3 regions of the Marinomonas sp. CT5 genome follow, and region 3 is predicted to be linked to each of the others. Evidence: predicted binding sites of a transcription regulator. Region 3 holds the regulator's gene; each other region holds the start of a gene.
The links. The regulator PhoB, encoded in region 3, activates phosphate uptake and scavenging genes when phosphate is short. The targets are predictions, from matches to a motif close to TGTCATANNNNTGTCANA.
Positions count from the first base shown of each region.

Region 1: ugpB (sn-glycerol-3-phosphate ABC transporter substrate-binding protein UgpB) is a predicted target of PhoB. The motif match lies at 1,485-1,502, and genes of this name have one in related genera.
Region 2: C0J08_RS15520 (phosphatase PAP2 family protein) is a predicted target of PhoB. The motif match lies at 1,773-1,790, and genes of this name have one in related genera.

Region 1 is NZ_CP025572.1:511,676-514,959, reverse strand. Features, by position in the region: gene ugpA (sn-glycerol-3-phosphate ABC transporter permease UgpA) at 1-31, opposite strand, end outside; gene ugpB (sn-glycerol-3-phosphate ABC transporter substrate-binding protein UgpB) at 124-1,425, opposite strand; gene C0J08_RS02430 (Hpt domain-containing protein) at 1,634-1,981, opposite strand; gene C0J08_RS02425 (ATP-binding protein) at 2,018-3,284, opposite strand, start outside.
Region 2 is NZ_CP025572.1:3,232,499-3,235,782, forward strand. Features, by position in the region: gene C0J08_RS15510 (dienelactone hydrolase family protein) at 1-71, shown strand, start outside; gene C0J08_RS15515 (MJ1255/VC2487 family glycosyltransferase) at 98-1,192, opposite strand; gene C0J08_RS15520 (phosphatase PAP2 family protein) at 1,189-1,704, opposite strand; gene C0J08_RS15525 (hypothetical protein) at 1,863-2,432, opposite strand; gene C0J08_RS15530 (phospholipase A) at 2,540-3,284, opposite strand, start outside.
Region 3 is NZ_CP025572.1:4,613,425-4,616,708, forward strand. Features, by position in the region: gene C0J08_RS21915 (chorismate--pyruvate lyase family protein) at 1-351, shown strand, start outside; gene ubiA (4-hydroxybenzoate octaprenyltransferase) at 348-1,202, shown strand; gene phoB (phosphate regulon transcriptional regulator PhoB) at 1,288-1,983, shown strand; gene phoR (phosphate regulon sensor histidine kinase PhoR) at 1,980-3,284, shown strand, end outside.

The DNA.
Region 1 (3,284 bases), 660 kb from region 3:
GCAGGCCTTTTTGGGGAAAAGTAACCGTCATCAGACCATCCAAAAAAAGAACGACAAATAAAAAAGAAACCGATTTAACGCATAAAAAAGCGCCCTTATTCAACATAAGGGCACTAGTTGTAGTTAGTCGTTCGCTTTTTCAAATTTACGAAGTTGCGCATTACCACGTTCAACCGCAGTATTTAACGCTGTTTGGGCATCCACATCACCACTCCAAACGGACTCTAGCGCTTCATCAATGATGCCGCGAATCTGGACAAAGTTACCCAAACGTAAACCTTTGGTGTTCGCCGTTGGCGTCCCCGTGGTCATCTGCATCACACCGATTTCAGTTCCAGGATTAGCAGCGTAGAAACCTTGCCCTTTGGTCAAATCGTAGGCCGCTTTGGTAATGGGCAAGTAACCAGAAAATTGGTGCCAATCGGCTTGCACAGACGCTCGAGATAGATAACTCAAGAAAGAAGCCACACCTTTGTATTCTTCTTTAGAATGGCCTTGTAGCACCCACAAAGAGGCACCACCGATAATGGTATTTGAAGGTTGTTTCACCTTGCCTTCCCAGTAAGGAAGTTCAGCCACACCAAAATCAAATTTAGCATTACGTTTTATGCCAGCGTAACCAGCAGAAGATTCGGTAAACATGGCGCATTCTTGGCTATAGAATTTCGCCGCGCCATCGTTGGTACGACCAGAGTAGCTAAAAATGCCATTCTTTTGCCATTCACCCATTTTGGAAATGTGCGCTACTTGCAATGGGCCGTTAAATTTCAGCTCAGTTTTCAAACCGCCAAAACCATTTTCCAATGTGGCGAATGGTACGTTATGACGAGCACTGAGGTTTTCTAATTGTACCCAAGATTGCCAAGCTGTTGTGAAACCACAAGACACACCTGAGGCTTGCAATTTTTTCGCTGTACTTTCGACTTCTTGCCAAGTTTTCGGTGCTTGGCTAATGCCAGCTTTTTTAAATAAATCTTTGTTGTAATACAAGACTGGCGTAGAACTGTTGAACGGCATGGAAAGCATTTGCCCTTCGCTGTTGGTGTAATAACCGGTTACAGCACTCAAATAAGCACTTTCATCAAAGGCTTGACCCGATTCACGCATCAATTTGTATACAGGGTAAATCGCACCTTTAGCGGCCATCATACTGGCGGTGCCGACTTCAAAGACTTGAACAATAGCGGGCTGTTGTTTAGCTCGAAACGCGGCGATAGCCGACGTCATTGTCTCGGTGTAATTGCCTTTATAAACCGGTTTCACTTCATACGCGTCTTGCGAATCATTAAACGCTTTGGCGATTTCATTTACTTTTTCGCCATTTGCGCCCCCCATTGCGTGCCACCATTCTATTTCGGTAGCAGCGAAGCCTGAACTCGCAATCGATAGACCAACAACCACTGACGCTAACTTCAAATTATGCATTTCCGTGTTCCTCACAATGAGTTTTTATTAGAAAAGAAAGAACGACTATAGAAAGAAAATATTTCAGTTTGATGATAGATAGGTTTCATTTGAAATACAATTATAATTCAAACGAAACTTTTAACGTAATAAAATAAGAGAATTGACCAATATGAAAGGTCATTTGAATAGAGGCACAACTAAAAAAGCAGAAAGATCTTAACCAAACTTACAATAAAATTTCTTGTTGAAGTGATAACGCCAAAGCATCAAGCTCCTCAGCGAGCGCTTGGACACTTTTTACCAATAAATCAGAATTAGATTGACTGAGATGCAGTTTCATTGCCTCGATTAGTTCACATAATCGATAACCAGACACTTCCAAGGCAGCACCTTTTAAACGGTGGGAGACAAGTTCAAATTGATGCCAATCTTGCGCTTCTAGATGATTCTGTAACATCACCATCAGCGCAGTCGCTTCCTTAATGAACTCGCTCGCAACCAATGTCATCAGCTCTTGATTAAAAGCTAAGCGGCTCTCGTAATCATTATGATCAAAAACCTTTAATTTCAACATTTTCAGTCACTCCATATTCTTGGCATTTAATCTTAATTAAGACAGCCATTTTGTCAGTATCGCGGTCAACTTATCTTGCGAAATTGGCTTCGCGATATGATCATTCATGCCCGCTGCAAAACATTCATCTTCATCACCTTTCATGGCATTAGCGCTCAATGCAACAATCGGAATATCGGCAGGCGTGTTCGAATCGGTAAACTGACGAATAGTTCGTGTAGCCTCATAACCATCCATGATGGGCATTTGGCAATCCATAAAGATCATATCGAACTTGGTTGATTGAGCTAGTTCAACCGCTTTCTGACCATTTTCCGCCACAACGACTTCTACGCCGTATAAATTTAACAAGCCTCGGGCAACAATTTGATTGGTCAGATTATCTTCTGCCAATAACACTTTCGCATTGAAAACAGGCCTACCATCTGGCGTTTTTTCTACTTCTTTTGCAACCATTGCAGGATCTCCTTTAATTGAAGAGTTTAATTTCTCAAGTACATCTAATAACGGTTGATGAAATACAGGTTTTGTTAAAGCCGCATCATACTGCACCTTATCAAAATCCATACTTGACCGCCCTTGCACTAACACACGTTTAACGCCGTTTTGCTGGCAAAATGCATTTAACTCATCAACCTCAGCAGACATTGTTAACACATCAGAATCCAGTAATATTGTATTGCCTAGCCATTCCTTATCAGCGAGAGCACTGGCAATACTGTCATAAACATTGTAATTGACGGCTTGGGAATCCAGCAATGCAGCAACATACTCACGACCTGTTTTATTTGCATAAATCAACGTCACTCTAATATTCTGCAAAACTGACTTATTAGCAGATTCAGTTGAGTCCAAAGTCGACTTCATTGTAAGAGGAATTCGGAACCAAAAAGACGAGCCCTGACCTTCTACTGATTCAACGCCGATTTCACCCTCCATGGCTTGGATGATTTCTTTACTGATTGCCAACCCTAAGCCAGTTCCACCAAACTTACGCGTTGTCGAACCGTCAGCCTGTTTGAAACGCTGGAATAAATGCACCTGACTCGCCTGAGGAATGCCAATACCAGAATCATCAATCGACACATTCAATACAATATCGTCATCCGCTAAAGGATAAATAGAGAGTCTTAATTTCACCTCACCTTCTTGGGTGAATTTCACTGCATTCCCCATCAAATTGACCAAAACCTGCTTGATGCGCAATCGATCGCCAAATAACACAAGATTAGGAATCGGCATAGAAGGCGAATTGAGCACTATGCCTTTTTCTTCCGCCCTCAAAACAAAGATATTGGTCACT
Region 2 (3,284 bases), 1.4 Mb from region 3:
ACCAAGAAAAAAACGCTGAGCTTGCTTGGCAACGAACACTGGCTTTCTTTAAAGAAAATTTAAACGCGTAAAAACAAAACATTACAGCCTATTAAATTCAGTAGGCTGTAATGTTCTTCGCATTAAGAATCAGTGCATCTTGCTTAAAAGTAAAATCAATTCCAGGTATATTTGGCGTTTGTTTCCACAGGGACTCACACAAATCTGCGACACTGGTTTCATTATTAGATTGCAACCAAGCCACAACCGCACGAGCCACATTAGGATAGGATATTTGAAACACTCTGCTGGTTTCCAACCATTCTTGAATAACCTGAGAACTTAATACATCCGTTGTTTTCGCAACCCCTAAAAACTCTAACGCGATAGCATTGGAATGCTGCTCAATTTGGCCTCTTAATGGTTTTGCAAGAATACGTCGGCCGAGCTGCAACGCTTCTGAGTTGAGCTCAAAACCAGCATTGCAAAGTACCGACTCACATTCACTTAAATTCTTTTGAAACAATTCTCGTCCAAAGGGAAAAACCTCTACATTACCATACACCCCAGGCTCAATATCCTTACAATGAAAACGAAAATGATAATTTGGAACCGCCTCAAGCCAATCTAAAACTTCTTCACTGTTTTCAAAAGGTAGGTACACCAACACTTGATCCGAGTACGAAATATTTTGTAGAGGCTGGGTGTGAATAAGAGGTGGCAAAATAGGGTAACCAAAATGATGCCAATGGGCACCTAACTGAATTGCCGCTGGAGCAAAATTAGACATGATCCACTGCGCAACAAGATTCTTTTTATAACGTGGAATATCATATTTAAAAGCATACTGATGGCCAAATCCTACGCAAGCAACACCTTGGAGTTTCGCCGCCCAAGCAACAATCGGTTCAAAGTCAGTAATCACCAAATCATAGCTACGAGTATCAACCGAACGAATATCCCGATACAACTTGAAAAAATTAGCGTTTTTACAGGTTGCAAATAAATCCAATTGCCCATTGCGAGCAGCAAAACTCAAACCTTGAAAAGTACGATAGTGCCCGAATATTGCCATATCAAAATACTCTTCTGCTGGCCGACCTGAAAACACAAAATCAACCTCAACTCCAGCCGCATGCATTTCCACAGCCATGGCTCTTGCTCTGGTTATATGTCCATTACCCGTTCCTTGGACACCGTACAATATTTTCATATCAAAATCCCTATTGCTAGAGCTGCACAAGATGTTCCCAATAAAGCACCAATAACAGTGTCTGTAGGAAAATGAACGCCAAGAAAAATGCGAGAAAGCCCTACATTCGCAGCCCAAAAATACAAAATCATATTCATACTGGGAAACCATTCAGACAAACAATAAGCCATAAAGAATGCACCCGACGTATGACCAGAAGGAAAAGAAAACTGATCTGAAGGAATAATAAAACTATTAAAATTATCTAATGCATCCGCTGGGCGGTTACGTTTAAAACCTCGTTTTAAAACCAGATATAAAATTCGTTCTACTAAAAAGCCTAATACTAAAACCAACATCAAAGTCGCTTCTCCAGCGAACCAAAGCAGAAGCGCTAAAAAGGCATATAATGGGCCATCTGCTGAGAAAGAAACCGCTCTCCCAATACGAGTTAATGTGACTCGATGCTTACGAGCCATGCACCAAGAAAAAGTGTGTACATCTACTGCGTGGATATTTTGAAGGATATTCATACGGTTCACCTCACCAGTTTGTCTTACTCTCAACATAGACCAGTAAAATGTCCGTTCTGTGGCATTCCAGTGACAACTTTATGACAGGCTTTCATTGTGACAACATGGCAAAAAAATACCCCGCCATTGCGAGGTACTTTTAAATCTGAATCAGCCAATTACTTCATGTGATTCATTTTATGGAATTTTTCAATCATCGCTGTCGGTTTTACTTTTTTGTTACTACTGTTTAATGCATAAACTACCGTTTCGCCTTCTGGACCAGAACCTATATCTGTATAACGTAAAGGCACTTCACCAACAGCACGAGCTTGATTCATCTCTTGTAGAGAACCAAAAACATATATACGACCTTCCATACGCATTTCGCCATAGAAAGACTCTGCACCATTTAGTTCACCGTCATACATTTCAACAGCAGCGATGCCCGACATTTTTTTCTTATCTGCGTTAGTTAGACCAAAAACAACGGTTTCACCTTTTGGGCCCGCCCCAATACGCACTTTACGATAAGATGTTTCACCAACCTGTAAAAAGTCTTCATACACACCACGATCATCAAACACATAAATACGACCTTCATGATGCACTTCGTACAAATCATCATTGTTCAAAGACATTGTTTCAGCTGTAGGCTTGGTATCATGCTTTTTTACCGTTTCACCACAAGCAGTTAAAAGAGTTAATGCAATTAAACTGGTTGCAACAGGTAAGAATTTCAATTTCATGGTTTAGCTCCTAGGTTAGATTTACACCCACCTTAAAAGCAAAAAATGACACAATCATTACACTATAGTGACAATACGCTGTCATTTTCATCTGACCTGACGAGAAATCACAACCAGTTAGTCAGCATAATACCAATACCAAGTGATTGTGTTTGATGATTGTAATCCAATAGAGATTGTCCGTAGCCGTTAAAATACTGAATGTAACCGCGTGTTTTACCCCATAATGGAAAATTAAATCCCACCTGTATCGCACCTCGATTATTAGAAGATTTCAGATTATTTCTCAGCATAATATCAATGCTGTAATCATCGATAATGTGGATTAAATTAAATTCACCATAGCCGTAATAGTTTTCGATATCTGGGTTGTCATCCATATCTTTGCTTTCAGGAATGCGATACCAAGGCTTAAATGAAAAAGCAGTATCACCATGCTCAAACAAAAAATCCATATAAAATCGATTCCAAGAACGCGAGAGATCTCCAGACTGTCCATTGGATTGATGAACAAAACCATAGGAAATATAATCTGGATTGATACCTAAAAATCCATGTTTTGGCTTAGTAACAATGAAAGCTTCAGGCTCATGATTGGTATCACGAAATGGTGCTGAAATTGTACTGTTATAAGCCTGCCAATAGGCCTGTTGCGTATAAGCAAACCAGAGGCTAGTGTCTCGTCCCACTACGTCATAGGCAACTGGAAACTTAAAACTCAACTGAAATTTAAACTCCACACTGTCCAAACTTTCAGAGTCTGTTTTATTCCCTAAAAAGGCCCGATCATTAGGATTAGACGTATAAGCAATTGGCAAAAAATAATTTGGCTTATGAGGTGTTAATACAAAC
Region 3 (3,284 bases):
CTAAAGTTGCGCTCAAGAGAGGCAGCACGAATTCGAACCGTCTTACTCAAAGTGAATAATAAAGCTGTTATTTACGCTCGATCTATCATCCCGGCCAAATCTTTAAAGGGACATTGGCGTCAAGTGAAACACCTAAGAGACAAATCATTGGGTGGCTATTTATTCCAACATCGGGCGCTGGTTCGAAGTGACATTGAGGTCACTTTGCTACCAAAAGGCATGTTTCCAAACCAGCAAAATCCAGTATGGGCAAGACGCTCTATTTTTCACCAATTTGGGGCTGGAATATTGGTCAATGAAGCTTTCTTTGATGAGATAAACCAACTTAAATCACCGTTTGGATTGTTATGAACAAACTTAAAGACTACGCAGAATTAACCCGATTCAACCGCCCTATCGGCTCATTTTTACTAATGTGGCCAACACTATGGGCGCTTTGGCTTGCTGCTGATGGTATGCCTAAGTGGAATTTAGTAGTCATCTTTATCCTAGGGGTCTTTAGCATGCGCTCCGCAGGATGCGTCATCAATGATTATGCCGACCGTAAGGTCGATGGCTTTGTAGAACGTACTAAAAATCGTCCTTTGCCATCTGGCCGAGTATCAGAAAAAGAAGCCTTGGTGTTATTTGGTGGTTTGGTATTACTTAGCTTCATCTTAGTACTGTTGACAGATATGCGTACTATCTTGCTGTCCGTCGTTGGTTTAGGGTTAGCTGCACTGTACCCATTTATGAAGCGTTATACCCACCTACCTCAACTTTTCTTAGGGTTGGCCTTTTCATGGGCCATTCCCATGGCTTACAGCGCACAAGGTGGAGATTTGGCGAATCCAGAATTATGGATGTTGTTCGTTGCAAATTGCTTTTGGACCATCGCTTACGACACCTACTATGCGATGACTGATCGACCTGACGACTTAAAAGTCGGTATCAAATCCACCGCTATTTTATTTGGCCAATACGATTTATTGGTCATTGTTTGCCTTCAGGGACTAACGTTATCTTTACTCACTTGGATCGGCCTACTAGCAGAATTACACTGGCCCTATTTTATCTCCCTCATCATCGCGGCAGGACTATTTTATCTGCAGTTTAATAAAGCCAAAGGTCGTGAACGCTTGCCCTGTTTCCATGCTTTCTTAGATAACAATCGCATCGGCTACTGTGTGTTTATCGGGCTCGTAACAAGCTATTTTATGTAATATATGGCAAAGTTGTGACAATGTAACTGAATTGTCACATAAGGTCGCTTTAATAAAAGCCGTTCCTGAGATGAGGATAAATCCTGTGACCGGTAAAAAAGTATTAATTATTGATGATGAGTCTTCCATACGCGAAATGATCGCCATTGCATTAGAAATGGCTGGCTATGAGTATTTGGAAGCAGAAAATATTCAGCAAGGCCATGAAATCATTGTGGATCACCGTCCAGACTTGATTCTTGTCGACTGGATGATGCCTGGCGGCAGTGGCATTGAATTAACTCGTCGACTAAAAAAAGACACCACAACGGCTGAAATCCCAGTGATTATGCTGACCGCAAAAAGTGAAGAAGACAATAAAATACAAGGCTTAGAAGTCGGTGCGGACGATTATATAACCAAGCCGTTTTCACCTCGCGAGCTAGTCGCCAGACTCAAAGCGGTGCTGCGCAGAGCAACCCCTCAAGGTGTTGACGAGCCCATTGAAGTGGAAGGGTTAGTGCTTGACCCAATTAGCCAACGTGTCACCATAGGCACTCGCCCTTTAGACATGGGGCCAACTGAATACCGCCTATTAAAATTCCTAATGACTCATCAAGAACGAGCTTATTCTAGAGCACAGCTTTTAGATCAAGTTTGGGGTGGAAACGTCTATGTTGAAGAGCGTACAGTAGACGTTCATATCCGCCGTTTACGTAAAGCCATCGGTAACTCCCATGATTTCTTGATACAAACGGTTCGAGGAACTGGCTACCGCTTCTCAGCAAAAAGGTCTGTATGAAAACAGTTTGGCGAAACACCATCATCACTTGGCTCGCAGGTCTTGCCGCCTGTGTTGTCATTGGCTTGATTATTGGTCAGTTATTAGGTGTTATCCTGTTATACGTTTTAGGAACTTTGTATTGGCAACTTTATCAGCTGTATCAGTTCCATAATTGGCTTCGCCACTCAGGTAAAGCGGCGCCACCGGAAACCAGTGGTATTTGGGGAGAAGTATTTGATGCTGTATACCGTTTGCAGAAGAAGCAACGCAAATCAAAACGCCGTATGCGCCAAGCATTAACGCGAATAGAAAGTTCTACCACCGCCTTAAAAGAAGGCGTCATTATGGCGGATAATCAAGGTAACCTCGAATGGTGGAACAACTCTGCGGCTCACTTTCTTGGACTCATGCGTCCCGTTGATCGCGGTCAAATAATTACGAATATTGTTCGAAACCCTGACTTCTTTCGCTACTTCAGCCAAAAACGTTTTGGCGAACCTTTGGTTATCAAATCACCAGCAAAAGAAGGCGTATACTTGGAAATACAAACCACGTTATACGATAAAAATGATCACTTAATCTTTGTCCGCGACGTGACTCGTTTACACCTTCTCGAACAAATGCGTAAAGACTTTGTCGCTAATGCTTCTCATGAATTAAAAACACCATTGACGGTGATCAAAGGCTACCTAGAAACCCTAGATATGTTCAAAGACAGTCTGCCGAAAAGCATGCAAAAAGGCATCATCAATATGTCTGAGCAGTCCGAGCGGATGGAACAACTCATCGAAGATCTTTTACTTTTGTCACGCTTAGAGAGTAATGACAAACGTGAAGAAAACCAATGGCATAATGTTGCGGATCTTATTCAAGCTATTACCAATACAACCGCACCGATTTTGACGGAAAAACACCAGCTTTCCATCATTATTCCCAACGAATCCCGCTTGTACGGCTCTTATAAAGAACTCTACAGTGCCTTCTCAAATCTTATTGTTAATGCCATCAAATACTCACCTGACGGCGGAGAAATCACCCTCAAATGGGAATCAAGTGAGTTTAATGGCGTTTTTTCAGTGAAAGACAACGGACTTGGTATCGACCCAAGATACATTCCTCGACTCACAGAACGCTTTTTCAGAGTGGATAAGGGGAGAGGCTCTAAAACCGGTGGCACAGGTCTTGGGTTAGCAATCGTGAAACACGTATTACTGCACCATGACGCCAAACTACAGATACGCAGTCAACCAGGCTTTGGCAGTACTTTCTCTTGCCACTTCCCAGCTAATCGTACTCGAAATGATACAATAACAGCCCTA